3 regions of the Geobacillus sp. LYN3 genome follow, and region 3 is predicted to be linked to each of the others. Evidence: riboswitches for the same ligand, from Rfam matches in the RefSeq annotation. Region 3 holds a riboswitch; each other region holds the start of a gene.
What was found. A riboswitch is a leader RNA that binds a small molecule or an ion and turns the genes downstream of it on or off. The one in region 3 is predicted to bind cobalamin.

Region 1 (6,723 bases), 780 kb from region 3:
TTCGATCGTTTCATAGCTTTGAAAACGCGTTTGAAACGCCCGCTTGCGATAGTTGCGATCCGGATGTTCAAGCGCTTTTGTATAGTTTTCATCCGTCAACGAAACCGTTTTTCCGTCCGGTGTGCGCACAGAAGGCGGGTCATAATCGCCGCGCGCGGCATTGTTATAAATGTTTTCCGGATCACTCATGATGGGAGAAAGCTTGGCGAGCAGCTGTTCCTCTCTTTTGGAAAGAGTATGCTTTTTCCGTTCGCGCAATTCTTCAAAATAATAGCGGTATGGCTTAAGCGGCTTGCTTTTTTGCAGCTTGGCAAGCGTCCGTTCGGAAAGCGACAGCAGTTCCGGCTCGATAAACGCCGTTTTTGCCGCATAGTCGGAAATCAGTGTTTCCACTTGCGCTTTTAGATGAGCGGCCGTCTTGTCTTCAATGTTAAGATCTTGTTTTAAGTGAGCATAAAGGGACAATTTTTCGAGCTTTCGTGCTATCCTTTCATTAAGGGCAAATAGTTTGGCGACGTTGGAAGCGCGTGCAAGCTTGCCTTCATAGGAGGACAGTTTCGGCAACGCATCGGCGACTGCTTGATAGTCGCGTTTGAAATTGGCTTCCGACACGTAAATGTCGGCTAGATTCCATTGGTATTTTGCATTGATTTTTGTTTCTTCCGCATCCGTTCGAAGCGGAATAAGCAGCAGTATGACAATCAACCATACATACGATCGTTTTTTCATCATCGGCCTCTTCCTTTCCTGTTTTTTCCGTTGTTACGTAGTATGCGCAAAAACGAAAAGATTACTCGATACAAGGAAAGGAGTGGCGGAAACGATGTGGAATGTATATGTGTACGATAAAGAAGAGGAGGGGACTTTGTGGAGAGAATACGTTTAGCAGAAGATTTAACCTTCTCCGCATTATTCACGGATCATGGAGACTAGCGGAGTGGAATTATTCCAAAGAACAGATACTTGATCTTATTGAATTTTGCCTCGAACAAGGAATTACGACGTTTGACCATGCTGACGGTGCGCGCACTTATGCTGCCGCTTCGCCGCGAGCAGTGGTTTGACATTTTGCAAAGCTCGATGGGACATGAAGTGCCGTAATCCACAACGAACAACAAGGAGTAATTCATCATGAAAGTGATTATCGCCGAAAAACCAGATCAAGGCGCCACATTGGCGTCGATTTTTCAGACGAAAAAACATCAAGGATATATTGAAATTTTTCCAAATGAATTGTTTCCGAAAGGAGCGTATATGACATGGGCGATCGGGCATCTTCTCCAGCTCGTTCCGCCCGAACGGTATCGTCCGGAATGGAAACAATGGAAGCTCGAGGCGCTGCCGATCATTCCGGAGCGTTTTCAATATGAAGTGGAAAAAGCGAAAGCAAAACAGTTTGCGATTGTGAAAGAACTGCTTCGCAAACCGGAAGTGACGGAAATTATCCATGCCGGTGACGCCGGAAGAGAAGGGGAACTGATCGTCCGCAATATTATTCAAATGAGCGGTGTGAAAAAGCCGATGAAGCGGCTTTGGCTTTCGTCGTTAACTCCAAAAGCGATTTACGAAGGATTCCGCCAGCTGTTAGATGAAGCCGAAACAAGAAATTTATATGAAGAAGCGTACGCGCGCGCCTGTGCCGATTGGCTTGTCGGGATGAACGCTTCTCGTGTTTACAGCATTTTGCTAAAGCAAAAAGGGATGAATGATGTCTTTTCTGTAGGAAGAGTGCAAACGCCGACACTCGCGTTCATCGTGAAACGGGAAAAGGAAATCGAGCAGTTTCGTCCCGAACCGTTTTGGGAAGTGATGGCGAAGTTTCACATTGACGGCAAGCAATACGAAGGGAAATGGGTGGACGAAAAAGGGGAAACGCGTATCAAGGAGGAGCTGCTGGCGCAAAAAATCGCGCAGTTTTGCCGAAACAAGCCGGCCGAAGTAAAAGAGGTTCAAACGGAAAGAAAAACGTTTCATCCGCCGTTGTTATTCAACTTGTCCTCCTTGCAGGCAGCGGCCAATAAGATGTACCAATTTTCCCCAAAAAAGACGCTCGATATTTTGCAGAAATTGTATCAAAAAGGAATCGTGTCGTATCCGCGTTCTGATTCGAACTATGTGACCAAAGGCGAAGCGGAAACATTTCCGGACATTTTGCAAAAATTGCGGGCGTTTCCGGAGTATCAACCGTTTTTTCCATTGCCGAACACGTCCATTTTACATAATAAACGTTATGTCAATGAAAAAAAGGTGACCGACCACTATGCCATCATCCCGACGGAGCAAGTGGCCGATCCGGCGAAGTTATCGGCGGATGAGCGGAAAATTTACGATTTGGTCGTGCGGCGTCTCATTGCCGCTCATTACGAAGCGGCGGTGTTTGACTATACGACCGTTATCACGCTTGTTGATGGGCGCGCCCGGTTTATTTCGAAAGGAAAGCAGCAAATCCAGGAAGGATGGCGGAAAGTCATCAGCCAGCGGGAAGAGGGCGAGGAAGCGATTCTTCCCTCGCTCCGTGAAGGCGAACAAGGCGATGTGCTGGACGTCCGTATAAAAGAAGGAAAGACCCAGCCGCCAAAGCGGTATACGGAAGGTCAGCTGATTACGCTGATGAAAACGGCAGGGAAATTTTTAGATAACGAAGAATTGGAAAAAGTGCTTGCCAAAACGGAAGGTCTTGGCACGGAAGCGACGCGCGCCGCCATCATTACGACGCTGAAAGAGCGAAATTATATCGAAGTAAAGAAAAATCAAGTATATGCGACCGATAAAGCGAAAGTGCTCATCGAAGCGATTGGCGAAAAAATTTTAGCCTCTCCGGAAATGACAGCGAAATGGGAGCAGCGTCTAAGCGAAATCGGCGAAGGGAAGGCGTCAGCGGCCCATTTTATGGAGCAAGTAAAAAAATTATCGAAAAAAATCGTCGAAGATGCGCTTGCCTCGTCGCAGCACTGGAACTTTGCCGGATTCGATACGGCATCAATTCAGCGCACCACATCGAAAGCGACGTTAGGAAAACCAGTTGGCACATGCAAATTATGCGGCGGAATGGTCATTGACAAAGGCGAGTTTTATGGCTGCGCCAATTATGCCAAGACGAAATGCTCATTTACGATTTCAAAAAGAATTCTTGGCAAAACGATTTCGCAAGCCAATGTAAAAAAGCTTTTGCAGCATGGGAAAACGAACGTCATCAAAGGGTTTAAAAAAGGAGAGAAAACGTTTGATGCAGCGTTAATGTGGGATGAAAAGGAGAAAAAAATAGTGTTTTCGTTTCCGAAAAAATAATCTCCTTTCTCATGTTGAGGGGGAGATTATTTTTTTCATCACTAGAAAATGGCAATTAGCATATTTACGAATAGATCTAAAAATTGTACGATTACACTTGTAAGGGAAATTTTTTTGAGTAACAGTAATTATATTACGTAAACAAAAGAAGGGATAACCATGGATAAACAATTTGAAAAAAGGATTTTGCCCATACTGAAATGAGTAAAAACGGAGAAGAAAAAGCGGATGAAAATTAGATGTTTTTATACATAGAGACAAAAACTTCTGGATATACTACAAATGTACAAATCATCTCATAAACAGTTTGGCAAGAACATGATAATATTGGGCTATAGCCAAGCGGTAAGGCAACGGACTTTGACTCCGTGATGCGCTGGTTCGAATCCAGCTAGCCCAGTCTCTAACAGGCAAGCAATGTCGCTTGCCTGTTTTTTTGTTGAAAAAGAAGGAGTTTTGACAAAGGATGTCAAATATAAGACATGGCAAGGAGGAGATTGTGATGAAAACAGCTGATTTATGCGATGAATTTTTGAGCGAATTGCAAGTATGCCAGCTGCCGATGCAATCTTACGGCGGCAAAGCGGAATTTTCCGGACCGATCGCGACGGTCGATGTATTTGAAGATAATGTGCTCGTTCGTGAGGCGCTCGAAACTGTTCCAGCGGGCACCGTATTGGTCGTAGACGGAAAAGGTTCGCGAAATTGCGCGCTGCTCGGAGACCGTCTTGCCCAGATCGCTTGTGAGCGCGGGCTTGCCGGGGTGATTATTCACGGATGCATTCGCGATTCCGCAGAAATCGCCAATATGCCGCTTGGGGTGATGGCGATTGGCACTTGCCCGGTGAAAAGCAAAAAAGAAGGAAAGGGAAAACGGGACGTTGCGCTCGAATTTGGCGGCGTTCGTTGGGAGCCAGGCGCCTATGTGTACGCTGATCAAGACGGGATTGTATTGGCGAAAACGGACTTATTGAAAAAAGTGGTTGACGATGTTTGAAAATTTGTACTACTATGAATAACAGAAATGTTCTTTGAAAAATCGACATTATATGCCAAACAAATAAGGTGCCTTTCTCATTAGAGAATAGGCTTAAAAGGGAAGTACGGTGAAAATCCGTCACGGTACCCGCCACTGTGATGGGGAGCTTTGTTGCATCATGTCACTGAAGGAAACTTCGGGAAGGCGCAATAAAGCGATGATCCTAAGTCAGGAGACTTGCCTTATTTGTTCGGACGGATACCTACGGGATTATAGGTAGACGTGCGGGAGAATGGTATACTTTTTTTGCTATATTTGTATGCATTTTTCTGCACCTCTGCGTATAGAGGTGCTTTTTATTTTGCAAAAAAGGAGAGACTCAACATGACAACATGGAACTTAATCGGAATGAAACATCATGTGCTGATTTGCAATGGAGGCAGCTGCATGCGTAAAGGGGGAGAAGAAGTAACGCTTGCCATCCGCGAAGAAATCGCGATGCTGGAGTTAGATGGCATTGTACATACGACGCGGACTCGCTGCAATGGCCGTTGCCAAGACGCGTGTGTAGTCATCGTTTACCCTGAAGGCGTATGGTACAACGGTGTGACGCCGGAAAAAGCAAGGGAGCTTGTGCGAAGGCATTTGCGAGATGGGGAATGGTTGGAAGAAACGATAACGTACCGTTATGAAGAGAAGCAAGGATTGATGATGTCAAAACAATCAAACGCCCCTCTAGGAATCTCGAAATTATGTAAAGCAACGGGAGGAACGAAAGCATGAAAAAATGGAAAGTCGCCCTTTTCCTTTGCGGTTTAGTCGTCTATTTTACGTTTACCGGCAGCACATCGGCATTTGCGATGCATATTATGGAAGGATTTTTGCCAGTTGGATGGGTGATTTTTTGGTGGCTAGTGTTTTTGCCGTTTTTTATCATCGGTATGCGTTCACTAATTCGGATTACACGCGAGCATCCGGAACTAAAGCTGCTCATTGCGCTGTCGGGGGCATTTACGTTTGTGCTGTCCGCCTTAAAAATTCCATCCGTTACTGGGAGCAGCTCACATCCAACGGGGGTGGGGCTCGGTGCGGTGCTGTTTGGTCCATGGACGATGGTGGTGATGGGCAGCATCGTATTGCTGTTTCAAGCGTTATTGCTGGCACATGGTGGATTGACGACATTAGGGGCGAATGCCGTGTCCATGGCGGTCATTGGCCCGATTGTGGCGTACGGTATTTATCGTTTCGGGAAAAAGTGGAATATACCGAGGCGCTGGACGATTTTTTTCGCTGCATTTTTCTCTGATTTGGCCACATATGTTGTCACCTCATTGCAATTAGCGCTGGCGTTCCCGGATGCGACAGGTGGGGTTTTCGCTTCGTTTGCCAAATTTGCCGGCATTTTTGCTGTTACGCAAATACCACTGGCGATTACAGAAGGGCTGCTTACGGTCGTCGTTTGGAATTTCTTATCCACTTACAGCAGCCAGGAACTAAACCAGTTAGAGAGGGGAGTGTAATATGAAGAGAAGTCTTTTTCTTCTTGCTATTGCTGTTTTACTGGTAGTAGCGCCGTTATTGTTCATTCATCACTCTGATTTTGGCGGCACGGATGGCCAGGCGGAAAAAATGATTCAGAAGCTCGCTCCTCATTATCAACCTTGGATGGAAACCATATTTGAGCCGCCAGGCGGAGAGGTGGAAACGTTGCTGTTTTCTGTGCAGGCGGCAATCGGTGCCGGAATTATTGGCTACATTATCGGTGTCTATAAAGGCCGGGCGAACCGAAAAGAGGAAACAAAATGATCCGGCAGTTTGACACCATTGCTTACAATAACCGCCTGCGGACAATACGTCCCGAACAAAAAGTGATATTTGCGTTCATATTATTAATGATGGCCATGATAGGTAGTTGGAAAATGCAAATAATGATGACGATTTGGCTTGCCGCATGGATTATCGGGTATGCGCGTGTTTCGTGGAAAGTTTACGCCAAAACACTCGGAGTCGTGGCATTGTTTCTGATGGTCAGTTTTCCAGCTTTGCTTGTTTCCATTGACAGTTCTTTTCATGTTTCTATTGATCGTTCGCAAATTTTCATCGCAATGTCTTTGCTCTCTCGTTCGGTCGCGGCATGGTCTTGCTTATTTTTCCTCTTGGTGACTACCCCGTTTCCAGAGATATTGTATGTGCTCAAACGAATGAAAGTACCATCCATTATCATTGAGTTGTTGTTTTTTATGTATCGGTTTGTATTTGTTTTCGAGAAAGCAGCAGAAGAGCTATACGTAGCAATGAAAGCAAGAAATGGAGGAAATCATTGGCGGCATGGCGGGATGTTGGTGTTCCAGCTTTTTCAGAAAATATGGCATTCCTATGAAGCGTTGCGCCTTGCTTTATGGGCGCGCGGAGTTTCCAATGAAATTGTCTATGTTCATATGGAAACATACAACGAA
Region 2 (6,723 bases), 1.3 Mb from region 3:
TGTTGCCGCGACAAAAATCGAACAGCCGCTGAAAGGGCTTACAAGTTTTTCGGAAGATATGCGCGCTCGTGGCATGGAACCTGGAACAAATGTGCTCGATTTCAACATTGTTCCTGCCAGTACGTCGTTAGCACAGCTGCTCGACGTCCGCGAAGGAGCGGATCTTTACGAAATCCGCCGCGTTCGTCTTGCCGACGGGCTGCCGATGGCACTCGAAACATTATATATTCCATGTATGCTTGTTCCTCGGTTAACCCGCGAAATTGTAAGCGGTTCCGTTTATGATTTTATTGAAAAAGAATTAGGGTTGGCCATTCAATCGGGCGTGCAAATAATTGAAGCTTCCGTCGCCCGCAAGATGGAGGCGGAGCTGTTGCAAATAAAGGAAGGTGCGCCTGTATTGCTCATGCAGCGCAGAAGTTATTTAAATAACGGACGGCCTCTAGAAGTCGTCAAATCGGTTTACCGTGGCGACCGCTACAAATTGACGATTGAGATGGAACGTTCAAAATAAAAAGAGGGGGAATTTTTATGTTAGGATTTTTACAGCGGCTTGGAAAAGCGTTTATGCTGCCGGTTGCCGTCCTGCCGGCAGCGGGGTTATTGCTCCGTTTAGGACAGCCGGATTTATTGGATATTCCGTTTATCGCCGCAACAGGGGATGCTGTTTTTGCGAACCTGCCGCTCATTTTCGCGATCGGGGTTGCCGTTGGCTTTGCCAAAGATGGAAACGGCGCAGCGGCGCTGGCCGGGGCGATCGGCTACTTTGTGTTAACAAAGGGGGCCGCTGCCATTGACAAAGATATCAATATGTCCGTGTTAGGTGGAATCATTTCCGGTGTGATTGCCGGTCTGTTGTATAACCGCTACCATAATATTAAATTGCCAGATTGGCTAGGATTTTTTGGGGGCAAGCGGTTTGTTCCAATTGTGACCTCGTTTGTCATGCTTATATTGGCACTTGTTTTCGGATATGTATGGCCGCCGATTCAGGACGGCATTAACGCGGTCGGCAAATGGATTGTCGGCGCCGGCGCGATTGGGGTAGGCGTTTTCGGCTTTTTGAACCGGTTGCTCATTCCGGTTGGCTTGCATCACGTCTTAAATAGCTTCGTATGGTTTGTGTTTGGCGAGTACAATGGAAAAACAGGGGATTTATGGCGGTTCTTCGCGGGTGACCCGGATGCCGGAATTTTCATGGCGGGATTTTTCCCGATTATGATGTTTGGTCTTCCAGCCGCAGCGCTCGCCATGATTGCCGCAGCGAAAAAAGAGCGGCGCAAAGAAGTATCCGGTGCGCTCATTAGCGTGGCGCTGACTGCCTTTTTAACGGGAATTACCGAACCGATTGAGTTTTTGTTTATGTTTTTATCGCCATTGCTTTATGTCGCTCACGCCGTATTAACGGGGCTTTCGATGGCGATTGCGACGATGCTCGATATTCATCACGGGTTTACTTTCTCGGCCGGCGCGATTGACTTTTTCTTAAACTATGGAATTGCGCAAAAACCGTATCTATTAATCGTGCAAGGAATTATCTATGCCGTCGTTTATTTCGTTGTGTTCTATTTCTTGATTGTCAAATTAGATTTAAAAACGCCTGGCCGTGAAGAAATCGAAGGCGAATTCACGGCAAGCGGCGCAGCGTCATCGGGCGGCTACAAAGACGTTGCGGTACAGTATATGGAAGCGCTGGGCGGTAAAGATAACCTCACCCAGATCGACAACTGTGTGACCCGCCTGCGCTTAAAAGTAAAAGACATGTCGAAAGTCAATGAGGACGAACTGAAACGTTTAGGCGCAAAAGGGGTCATCCGCCTCAATCAAACGGATGTGCAGGTCGTTGTCGGCACGGATGTCGAGTTTGTCGCCAACGAACTGAAAAAGCTATAACCAGGAGGAAAGCGTTCCAGCTCTTTTCGTTAGTGGAAAAGAGCTGGAATGTCTATTTTCATAGAGATGTGATAGATCAAGGGGGGATTTGCCAATGAAGCGGTTGCTAGACTGCAGCGCCTCGGATTTTTGCCGTATGAACGGAAAAGAGCTGAAACAATCGATTCGGGCAGCGGAAGGAAGAACGATCGTTGCAGAAGTAATCAGCTCTGTTGCCCCGCTTTATCCGGCGGTGACGAATGCGGAATTGGCCGCGGCGTTTGGCGCGGATTTAATTCTATTGAACATGTTTGATGTATTCCGGCCGCTGGTAAACGGGTTGGATACGAAGGAGCCACATCAAATGGTGAAGCGTCTGAAGCAGTTAACGGGGCGTCCAATTGGCGTCAATTTGGAGCCTGTTGACCCGAACGCGAGGCAGTTAGAGAGTCTTGCTTCTCTTCCAAAAGGAAGGATGGCAACAGAAGAATCACTGCAAGAAGCAAAACGTCTAGGTTTCGATTTTATCTGCCTAACCGGAAATCCGAAAACAGGTGTGACAAATAATGAAATTATCCGCGCGATCGAAACCGCACGTGCCGTTTTTAGAGAAGACGGTCTCATTATCGCTGGGAAAATGCACGCAGCTGGAGTGGCCGGCGAAACGGGAGCTAGCATTGTATCCGAAGAAATCGTTATGCGTTTTATTCGTGCCGGAGCTGATGTAGTTCTTATGCCGGCGCCAGGAACTGTACAAGGTGTGACCTTAGAAAAAACGGAAAAGCTAGTTCAGGTTGCCCACGAACATGGCGCGCTCGTTATGCTTACGATCGGCACAAGCCAGGAAGGAGCGGATGAACATACGATCCGCCAAATCGCGCTCGCAAGCAAAATGGCAGGAGCCGACCTGTATCATATCGGAGACGCCGGTTATCATGGCATCGCCATTCCGGAAAACATTATGACGTATTCGATTGCCATTCGTGGCAAACGCCATACGTATATTCGCATGGCAAGATCGCCATTGAGATAGTGAACATATATTGATTGTGTCATGATAGAGCTGTTACGAAGAAGGATGATTATTCCTTCTTCATTTTTTGTTGGAAGCAATCTTCGCAAATGATTTTGCCTTCCTGTTGGAGGAATGCCTTGATTTCTACTATTCCTCTGTATGCCGGATATCTCATATGAACATAAATCGGTTCATTTTTTTCAATTGTTTTGTTGCAAACAGAACAAGTTGGACGAATGCGAAACATAAGGCATCTATCCTTTCCAACTAGTGATGCGTTTATTATAGCATGAGAAGTTTCACTATTCTTCAAAAAATAGAAAAAATTTTAGGGATATTCCGTTTACTCATGATACAATAAAAGTAATTACCATTTTTTAAATAAGGAGAGGAGCTGCACGATGTTTGGAAAAGTCGCTGCCGATGTGCTTGGATTAAGCGATATCGGCTCGGTTATTAAACCGGAAAACTATGATAAAGTCGATGCCGATGATTACGTGATGCATGAAGACGGGGAAAAGATTTATTTCTTAATTAAATCGAAGTCGGATGAGTATTGCTTTACCAATAAAGCGCTTATTCATTTGGATGGCACGAGCGCAACAAGCAAAAAACGCGTATTGCGCCGCTATGATTATTACAAACATACGATTTCCGATGTGTCGCTCGAAACGGCAGGCACGGTCGATTTAGATGTGGAGATTAAGTTTAAAATCGGCGCCCATGCCTATTCGATTGACGTCCATAAAAAGCATTTAGAAGAACTAAAAGATTTATATAAATCGCTGCTCGCCATCTCTGAGCTTTGCCATGAAAACAAAACGAAGCTCGAGTACGCGCATAAAAGTTTGGAATTGACGGCAAACGTATTCGGGCAAGTGAAAAGTGACACAAATAATTTCGTTGCCGATTTCAAAGCGGTGAATGAACTTGCGTTTCAATGGCTCGTTGACGCGAAAACAAAATATACGGTGAAAGACTTCGGCTTTGTGTTTGAACGGTATATTAATAATTAATTGCATTGTAACCTCCGAATCGCTAAAAGTTCGGGGGTTTTAATGAATTGAAAACAATGAAACTTTGAATTTTTTATTGCCAAACGATCTTTCTTCCTTTAATATTATAACTGTCAATTGTTCGACAATTTTATACAATAGCGGCAAGGTGCCGAATGGAGCGATTCGCTCCTAATGGCTTAATAGGGAATCTGGTGAAAGTCCAGAACTGTCCCCGCAACTGTAAATGCTGACGAAATGAAATCGCCACTGTACGGTGGAATGGCAAGCGCCGTTTGCCGTATGGGAAGGTTCAGAGTAGGATGAAGCATGAGTCAGTAGACCTGCCTTGTTCGCTTATAGTTTCCTATCTTCGGGGGGTGAGATGAGGAAACGGCAACGGTGGCTGCCTTCGTGTATACATATTGCCGTTTCTCGCTCATTCCGAGTTAGGAATGAGTTTTTTTATTTTACATAAAGAAGGGGGAACAAAAAATGAAAAAATGGAAACAGTATGTCATGTTGCTCGTATTCATCCTTACATTTGGCTTCTTGTTTGGATGTAATGGAGAGAACGCAAGCAAAGAGCCTGCAAAAAAAGAAGAACCGAAAACGGAACAAGCGGCGTTTCCGGTAACGGTAAAAGATGGATTAGGCGAGGATGTAACGATACAGTCTGAGCCGAAAAAAATCGTTTCCTTAATTCCAAGCAACACAGAAATCGCCTATGCGCTGGGATTGGGAGAGAAAATCGTCGGTGTAAGCGATTTTGACAACTATCCGGAAGATGTAAAAAATAAGGAAAAAATAGGCGGCATGGAGTTTAATGTAGAGAAAGTCATTTCGTTGAAGCCAGATTTAGTGCTTGCCCATGCGTCTAGTGCACATAATTCGAAAGATGGTCTTCAGCAATTAAAAGATGCAGGCATTACTGTATTGGTTGTCAATGATGCGAAAACGTTTGATGATGTCTATCATTCGATCGAATTAGTTGGAAAAGCGACAGGAACTGCGGACAAAGCACAAGAAATCATCCAAAATATGAAAACAAAATTAGAAGCTATAAAAGAAAAAGCAAAGCAAATTAAAGAGGAAGATCAAGCAAAAGTATGGGTCGAAATATCACCAGCTCCAGAAATTTATACTGCTGGAAAAGGAACGTTTATTGATGAGATGCTCCAGGCGATCTCCGCGAAAAATGTCGCCGGTGATTTAGAAGGGTGGCCGATGGTTACGGAAGAAAAAGCGGTCGCGTACAAGCCGGATGTCATTATTACAACATACGGCGGAGCGAAGCAAGTGTTGGACCGTCCTGCTTGGAAAGATGTCCCGGCGGTGAAAAACAAACGGGTGTATGATGTAAATACAGACTTAGTAAGCCGTCCAGGTCCACGTTTGATCGAAGGAGTAGAGGAACTTGCAAAAACAATTTACCCGGATATTTTTAAGTAATATATGGATGTATGCAGTTGCAATAACGGTCGTTATTACTTCGCTCTTGCTGGGGATATCGATAGGTTCTCTATCGATTCCCTTTTCTATTATTATCAAGATTATTTTTTCGATCTCGTTTGGGTTGCCGTTGCCCGGCGATGTTCCCGATGATCTCGTGCAAATCGTGATGGCGATCCGCCTTCCACGCGTTGTGCTCGCGTTTCTTGTCGGGGCGTCGCTGGCGGTCGCGGGAGCTGCGTTTCAAGGGCTGTTAAAAAATGCGCTTGCCGATCCGTATACGCTCGGCGTGTCGTCAGGTGCTTCCGTTGGTGCTGTTTTTGTCATTTTCTTCGGTATTCAATTGCCGTTATTTGGTACATTTACGCTTCCTATTGTCAGCATTATATTTGGCCTTGTGACGCTCGTGCTTGTTCTTTTATTTACACGAGCGGTGGAGCGAAAAATGTCTGTAGAGACCATCATCCTAGTTGGAATTATGTTCGGGGCGTTTTTCAGCGCGCTTATTTCCTTAATGATTGCACTAACTGGAGAAGAATTGCGGCAAATTATTGCATGGCTGATGGGGAGCGTAGCGATGCGCGGCTGGAAATATACGATGATGATGCTTCCGTTTTTTCTCATCGGAGTGATCATGCTGCTTTTTAATGCGCGCGAACTGAACGCTTTTGCGTTTGGGGAGTCGGCCGCTATGCATATCGGGGTCGATGTGTTGAAGCGAAAAGTGATGATTTTAACCGGTGCTTCGCTGCTAACCGGCGCGGCGGTGTCTGTTTCCGGAACGATCGGTTTTGTCGGATTGGTCGTTCCACATATGGTTCGCCTCGTCTGTGGTCCGAACCATCGTCTTCTGTTGCCGCTTTCCCTATTGTATGGCGGTGCCTTTCTCGTTCTTACTGATTTATTGGCGCGTACGATTATTTCGCCGAGAGAATTGCCAATCGGCGTAATTACCTCATTGATTGGCGCACCTTTATTTGCACTACTATTTTTTCGAAGAATGCGAAGAAAGACGTGATGAATGTGCTTGAAGTAAACCATGTTTCTTACCACTATCATCGTAAACAAGTGCTTCATGATGTAACGTTTACCGTAGCAAAGGGAGAAGTATTTGGGATTTTAGGGCCAAATGGGAGCGGGAAAACGACCTTATTGAAACTGTTAAGCAAGGAGTTGTTATTACAAAACGGAAGCATAACAGTAAACGGCCGGCCGCTTCGTTCTTTTTCGCAAAAAGAATGGGCGCGCTTTGCCGCGGTGCTTCCGCAAACGGTTGATGCGGCATTCGGATATACGGTAAAAGAAACAGTGGAACTTGGAAGATATGCCCATCAAAGCGGTCTATTTCCGACATGGACGGAAGAAGATGAACAAGCGGTGAAAACAGCA
Region 3 (6,723 bases):
TGCTCCAGGAGTTAATATACACGCAGCAACCATTGCCATCACTGCCACGAACGATTCCATTAACATGGCTCCATAGCCGATCGGGCGGGCATGGCTCTCTATCTCAATCATTTTTGGCGTTGTACCAGACGAAACGAGTGCATGGAATCCAGACACCGCACCGCAAGCAATCGTAATAAATAAGAATGGGAATAAGTTACCAGCAAACACAGGACCAGTGCCATCCACAAATTTCGTTAACGCCGGCATTTGTAAATCAGGTGCAACCACTAAAATTCCTAACGCTAAACCAACAATCGTACCGATTTTTAAGAACGTGCTCAAATAGTCACGCGGCGCAAGCAATAACCATACCGGCAATGCCGAAGCGACAAAGCCATAAGCAATCATTAAAATGGCGATCGTTTCGCCTTTCATCGTAAACATTTTCGCTAGTGTCGGATGCTCCGCCACATACTGTCCAGCGACAAGAGAAACAAGAAGCAGAATAAATCCCATTAATGACGCTTCCGCCACACGCCCTGGACGAATAAAGCGCATGTAAACTCCCATCAAAATCGCAATTGGAATCGTTGCGGCAATAGTAAACATTCCCCAAGGGCTTCCTACAAGCGCTTTTACTACTACCAATGCTAAAACAGCTAATAAAATAATCATGATTCCTAAAATTCCAAGCATCGCGATAAATCCTGTTACAGGGCCAATTTCTTCCTTGATCATTTCACCGAGCGACTTGCCGTCACGGCGCATCGACGCGAACAAAATGATAAAATCTTGAACCGCGCCCGCTAACACAACGCCGACAATAATCCAAATCGTCCCTGGCAAATATCCCATTTGCGCTGCTAAAATCGGTCCGACAAGCGGTCCGGCGCCAGCGATCGCCGCAAAATGATGGCCGAATAATACCCATTTGTTTGTCGGCACATAATCTTTTCCATCATTAAACACTTCCGCAGGCGTTTTGCGACTGTCATCAAGTTCAAATACTTTGCGAGCGATAAATTTACTATAAAACCGATACGCTACCGCATACGTACAGACAGCCGCGACAATCAGCCAAATCGCATTTACCGTCTCGCCGCGGTTCAATGCAAGAACGGCAAACCCTGCCGCCCCAAGAGCGGAAATAAGCCCCCAAAGCAAGGCCGATTTTAATCCTTTCACGTCTTTTCCCCCTTTGTTGTTTTAATAATATTATATTAACTATTCTGAAAAATTCAAAGAATATTTTCTAAATATTATAAGGATAAATATTTTTATAGTCGTTTTATCACCATATCTTTTTTTACTCTGAACATTCCTGCCTAATATTAATTTGTTGAATTTTGGATAACTGTTTTATTATTAGTTTTCATGTCCTTACAAAAAATAGTTGAATTTTCTATCGTTTTATTATATGCTTGTACCAACAGCAACAACACTATATATTGTGTTATAAACTCATAAAACAACTAAATATAGTATAAAAACCGCAAGCAATGGTGTCCATCCGGACTTAATAGGGAATCTGGTGAGAATCCAGAACTGCCCCCGCAACTGTATGTGTGGACGAAATGGAACATCCACTGTATGTGAAAGCTCGCTCGGGCGCACATACGGGAAGGATCCAAAGTAGGAAGAAGCACGAGTCAGGAGACCTGCCTTGCTTGTTTGCGTTTCATGTTCTCCGGGGAGCGAGAAGATGAAACGATGGTTGGAAAGGGCTTCTCTTGCCCTTTTTATACTGTCGTTTCGTCCACTCGACCCGAGTGGATTTTTTTATGGAAACAAGGAGGAGAAACTGATGGAACTACAGGCGAACACTATCATTATTACTTCAGAAAACGGGCAAACTAAACCGTTTTCGCGCGAACGACTCATTTCCTTTATCCGCAATATAACAAAAGACTACCCGCATCTACAGACAGATGACTATATGGAGCGCATCATCCGCATCATCGAAAGCAAAGATACACTTTCTGCGGAACAAATCACGAATTACTTAATACTTGAAGGTCTTTCCTATATTAGTGAGGCAGAACCAGAATGGACGTTTGTCTGTGCTCACATCTATTTGCAAAAGCTATACAAAGAAGCGGCAAAACAACGTGGATATGACGCAAAACAACGCTACGGCAGCTTGTACGAGTTGATTACAACGCTTGTTTCTAAAGGCGTGTACGATCGTTCTCTTCTTGATGATTACTCAAAAGAAGAAATCAATGAGCTTGGAAAACTTATTGATCCAGATAAAGATAAGTTGTTTACATATATCGGCCTTCGCACGCTCGCGGACCGCTACCTCGCCCGCGACTACGACCGCAACTTGTACGAACTGCCGCAGGAGCGCTTCCTTATCATCGCAATGACGTTAATGGCGAAAGAACCGAAACATCGCCGTTTTGCGCTCATTCAAGAAGCGTATTGGGCGCTAAGCAACTTATATATGACCGTCGCCACGCCGACATTAGCAAATGCCGGAAAAAGCTACGGACAACTGTCAAGCTGCTTTATCGACACGGTCGATGACAGCTTGCAAGGGATTTACGACAGCAACACCGATATCGCCAACCTTTCCAAATCCGGCGGCGGAATCGGCGTCTATCTCGGCAAAATCAGAAGCCGAGGCAGCGATATCAGGGGGTTTAAAGGCGTTTCGTCCGGCGTTATTCCATGGATGAAGCAGCTTAATAACACCGCCGTCAGCGTTGACCAATTAGGGCAGCGAAAAGGTGCGATTTCCGTCTATTTAGACGTCTGGCATAAAGACATTTTCGCTTTTTTGGATGCGAAATTAAACAACGGCGATGAGCGGATGAGAACGCACGATTTATTTACCGGCGTCTGCATTCCTGATTTATTTATGGAGCAAGTCGAAAAACGCGGCGATTGGTACTTGTTTGACCCGCATGAAGTGCGCAAAGTGATGGGATTTAGTTTGGAAGATTTTTATGACGAAGAAAAGGGCAGCGGAAGCTTTCGCGAAAAATATTGGCAATGCGTTCAAGAGGAGCGTCTTTCGAAAGAAAAAGTGCCGGCGATCGAAATAATGAAAAGCATTATGCGCAGCCAATTAGAATCCGGCACACCATTTATGTTTTACCGCGATGAAGTGAACCGGAAAAACCCGAACGCGCATCTCGGCATGATTTACTGCAGCAACCTTTGCACGGAAATTGCGCAAAACCAAAGCCCGACCGTCATGGAAAAGCAATATACGAAAGATGGAAAGATTATCATTGAAAAAATCCCGGGCGATTTCGTTGTTTGCAATTTGTCTTCCATCAATCTTGCCCGTGCCGTCACCGACGATGTACTCGAGCGGCTCATCCCGATCCAAATGCGCATGCTCGATAACGTCATTGATTTAAATAATATCCCGGTATTACAAGCGAAATTCACCAATCAAAAATATCGCGCCGTCGGACTTGGCACGTTCGGCTGGCATCATTTGCTTGCGTTAAAAGGCATTCGCTGGGAATCAGACGAAGCAGTTGAATACGCGGACAAGCTGTACGAAAAAATTGCCTACTTAGCGATCCAAGCGAGTATGGAGCTCGCGAAAGAAAAAGGAAGCTATCCAGCGTTTCCGGGATCTGACTGGCAGACGGGCGCTTATTTCGACAAGCGCGGATATCATCGCACCGAAGAATTTGACTGGGATGCACTCAAAGAACAAGTCGCCAAACACGGCATGCGCAACGGCTATGTGATGGCGATCGCGCCAAATGCTTCGACGTCGATTATCGCCGGCAGCACCGCCAGTATCGATCCGATCTTTTTAAAAGTGTACGCCGAAGAAAAGAAAGATTACAAAATTCCAGTTACCGTGCCCGATTTAAACGCCGAAACAACGTGGTACTATAAATCAGCTTACCATATTGACCAGCATTGGAGCATTAAGCAAAATGCGGCGCGCCAACGCCATATCGACCAAGCGATTTCGTTTAATTTTTACGTGTTGAACACCATCAAAGCAAAAGAGCTTTTAGATCTTCATCTCACCGCATGGAAGTCAGGACTAAAAACAACGTATTACGTCCGTTCTACTTCCAGCACGATCGATGAATGTGAATCATGCGCAAGTTAATGCCAAGGGGGAATAAAACATGGCACATCCATTAACGAAGCGGATCATCATGGACCCAGAAGCACCAAACCGCTCTACAAGAATCATTAACGGCAAAAGCTCAAACGTCCTAAATTGGGATGATATCGCCTATCCTTGGGCGTACGCCAAATATAAACGAATGCTGGCAAACTTTTGGACGCCGTTTGAGATCAATATGTCCCAAGACGTCAAACAATTTCCGAATTTAACTGAACGCGAACAAGACGCGTTTTTGAAAATCATTGGGCTTTTAGCGTTGCTTGACAGCATTCAAACAGATTACGCCGGAAGAGTCGCCAATTATATCACTGATTCGAGCATTAACGCGCTGATGATTATGCTCGCGCAGCAAGAAGTCATTCATAATCATTCATATTCTTATGTTCTTTCAAGCCTCGTGCCAAAAAGCAAACAGGACGAAGTGTTTGAGTTTTGGCGAAACGAACCGATTTTGCGAAAGCGAAACGACTTCGTCACAAACGGCTATAAAGAGTTTGCTGAACATCCAAATGTTGAAAACTTGCTAAAATCGATTGTGTATGACGTTATTTTAGAGGGTCTGTTCTTCTACTCCGGTTTTGCTTTCTTTTATAATTTGGCGCGCAATCAAAAAATGGTCGCGACAAGCACGATGATTAATTACATCAACCGAGACGAACATATTCATGTCGATTTATTTGCGAAAATTTTTAAAGAAGTGCTAAACGAATATCCGGAATACAATACACCGGAACTTGCTCAATTTGTGCGAGAAACGTTCATTAAAGCAGCAGAGCTGGAAATCGAATGGGCCAATTACATCATTGGCAACGATATCGATGGCATTGATATGCACGATTTGAGCGCCTACATTAAGTTTTACGCCAACGTCCGCGCCCATCAGCTTGGCTTTGACCGTCCGTTTGACGGCTATCGGACAAACCCATTGCGCTGGATTAAAGCATATGAAGAAGTCGACCTCGGCAAATCAGACTTTTTCGAACAAAAATCAAGACAATATACAAAAGTGAATATCGATAACGGATTTGATGAGTTATAAGCAAAAGCCGCCAATCATTCGTTGGCGGCTTTTGTTTCTAATTTGTTTTCACCCTTCTTCTTTTTCAACGTGCCAGCGGCAATCACTCCAGCAATGACGAGAATTTCAAATCCGTATTTGACAATCGGATTAGCAAAATACTGATCTAAAAACGGCTCGTCCACAATCATTTTCGAAGCCGTCCATGCAAGCACTCCCGCTCCGATTGTAATAATAATTGGGAAACGCTCGATCCATTTCAAAATTAACGTACTTCCCCATACCATGATCGGCACCGAAATTAATAATCCTAATATAACTAATAAGAAGCTTCCGTGCGCGGCTCCCGCCACCGCCAAAACATTATCCAATCCCATCAGCGCATCGGCGATAATAATCGTGCGGATTGCCTCCCATAAGCTTCCTACTGCTTCCACATCATGGCCCTTTTCTTCGACAAGGAGCTTATAAGCGATCCAAACAAGCAATATACCGCCAATTAGCAGCAATCCAGGAACTTTTAATAGCCATACGACAAATAAGGTCGCAAGCGCGCGGATTACAACCGCCCCTACCGTTCCCCAAATAACCGCTTTTTTCTGTTGATGCTTCGGCAAATTTCGCGCCGCCAAACCAATGACGATCGCATTATCGCCCGCTAGTACAAGATCAATAATGATAATCGATAAAAGTGCAGATAGAAATTCCATCGAAAATAATTCCATTGATCATTCCTCCCTCTAGAAATGTTGATTTATCAAGGCTTTTCGGCCCCTCAGGGGTGTCCAAAAAATATTTTTCGACAAAATCTCTTACATCCTCCTTTCTTCACAAAAAAAGACCTTTACCCAATCGGTAAAGGTCTTCATAAAAACAGACCTTTACCAATATCGGCAAAGGTCTCGCTAACAACGTCACCGTTGCCAACAAAGCCGAGGGGGTGACCCTGAACTGACGACTTTGTTGTTAAAGCTACTCCCCTTTAACACAGAAAGCATGTATTTGTTTTTCAATTTTATGATATTCAATCTTTATATATGTTGTCAATAAAAAACTGCTTTCCTATCATCATGGGGTGTTAATCAATCTCTACCAATCGAAAAAATATGATATAATTCAGAAAAAATTATTGGGAGAGACGAATATGAACGCAAAAGAAATTACGGCGCTTTTCCTGCTTGCGGCTTTATGGGGAGCTTCTTTTTTATTTATGCGCATCGCTTCTCCTGCCATTGGTCCTGTCCTTACGATTGAACTGCGCGTTTTGATCGCCGGCATCGTGCTGTTATTGTATGCATGGTTGTTCAAAAAGAGCATAGAGCTCAAAGCGTACTGGAAGGAATATCTCATCGTCGGGGCGCTTAATGCCGCCGTTCCGTTTACGCTCATCGCCGCTGCCACGCTGCATTTAACGGCTTCTTTAGCGGCCGTTTTGAACTCCACCACCCCGTTGTTTACAGCGCTTGCTTCGCGATGGTTCCTTCATGAACCGCTTCATGCAAAAAAATGGATCGGCATCGTCCTCGGCATTGTCGGCGTGTTCGTGTTAGTTGGCTGGAGCCCTGTTCCGCTTTCGATGCAAACCGTTTTTTCTGCGTTACTGTCGGTTTTG

Region 1: it holds a riboswitch for cobalamin, as region 3 does, so the genes downstream of both, DCC82_RS09400 ((2Fe-2S) ferredoxin domain-containing protein) here and DCC82_RS05380 (ribonucleoside-diphosphate reductase subunit alpha) in region 3, are expected to answer to the same signal.
Region 2: it holds a riboswitch for cobalamin, as region 3 does, so the genes downstream of both, DCC82_RS12155 (ABC transporter substrate-binding protein) here and DCC82_RS05380 (ribonucleoside-diphosphate reductase subunit alpha) in region 3, are expected to answer to the same signal.

The regions. Positions count from the first base shown of each region.
Region 1 covers NZ_QCWL01000001.1:1,807,426-1,814,148, forward strand. Annotated here, with positions in the region: gene pepF (oligoendopeptidase F) at 1-732, opposite strand, end outside; partial or broken gene DCC82_RS18105 (aldo/keto reductase) at 868-1,019, shown strand; gene DCC82_RS09385 (DNA topoisomerase III) at 1,132-3,288, shown strand; tRNA gene DCC82_RS09390 (tRNA-Gln) at 3,617-3,688, shown strand; gene rraA (ribonuclease E activity regulator RraA) at 3,791-4,285, shown strand; cobalamin riboswitch at 4,335-4,526, shown strand; gene DCC82_RS09400 ((2Fe-2S) ferredoxin domain-containing protein) at 4,652-5,050, shown strand; gene DCC82_RS09405 (energy-coupling factor ABC transporter permease) at 5,047-5,787, shown strand; gene DCC82_RS09410 (energy-coupling factor ABC transporter substrate-binding protein) at 5,789-6,073, shown strand; gene cbiQ (cobalt ECF transporter T component CbiQ) at 6,070-6,723, shown strand, end outside.
Region 2 covers NZ_QCWL01000001.1:2,322,339-2,329,061, reverse strand. Annotated here, with positions in the region: gene DCC82_RS12180 (GntR family transcriptional regulator) at 1-514, shown strand, start outside; gene nagE (N-acetylglucosamine-specific PTS transporter subunit IIBC) at 532-1,893, shown strand; gene DCC82_RS12170 (DUF7916 family protein) at 1,988-2,905, shown strand; gene DCC82_RS12160 (PH domain-containing protein) at 3,289-3,903, shown strand; cobalamin riboswitch at 4,034-4,248, shown strand; gene DCC82_RS12155 (ABC transporter substrate-binding protein) at 4,378-5,334, shown strand; gene DCC82_RS12150 (FecCD family ABC transporter permease) at 5,300-6,352, shown strand; gene DCC82_RS12145 (adenosylcobinamide amidohydrolase) at 6,352-6,723, shown strand, end outside.
Region 3 covers NZ_QCWL01000001.1:1,023,331-1,030,053, reverse strand. Annotated here, with positions in the region: gene DCC82_RS05385 (carbon starvation CstA family protein) at 1-1,167, opposite strand, end outside; cobalamin riboswitch at 1,465-1,662, shown strand; gene DCC82_RS05380 (ribonucleoside-diphosphate reductase subunit alpha) at 1,787-4,072, shown strand; gene DCC82_RS05375 (ribonucleotide-diphosphate reductase subunit beta) at 4,092-5,132, shown strand; gene DCC82_RS05370 (TerC family protein) at 5,147-5,836, opposite strand; gene DCC82_RS05365 (DMT family transporter) at 6,256-6,723, shown strand, end outside.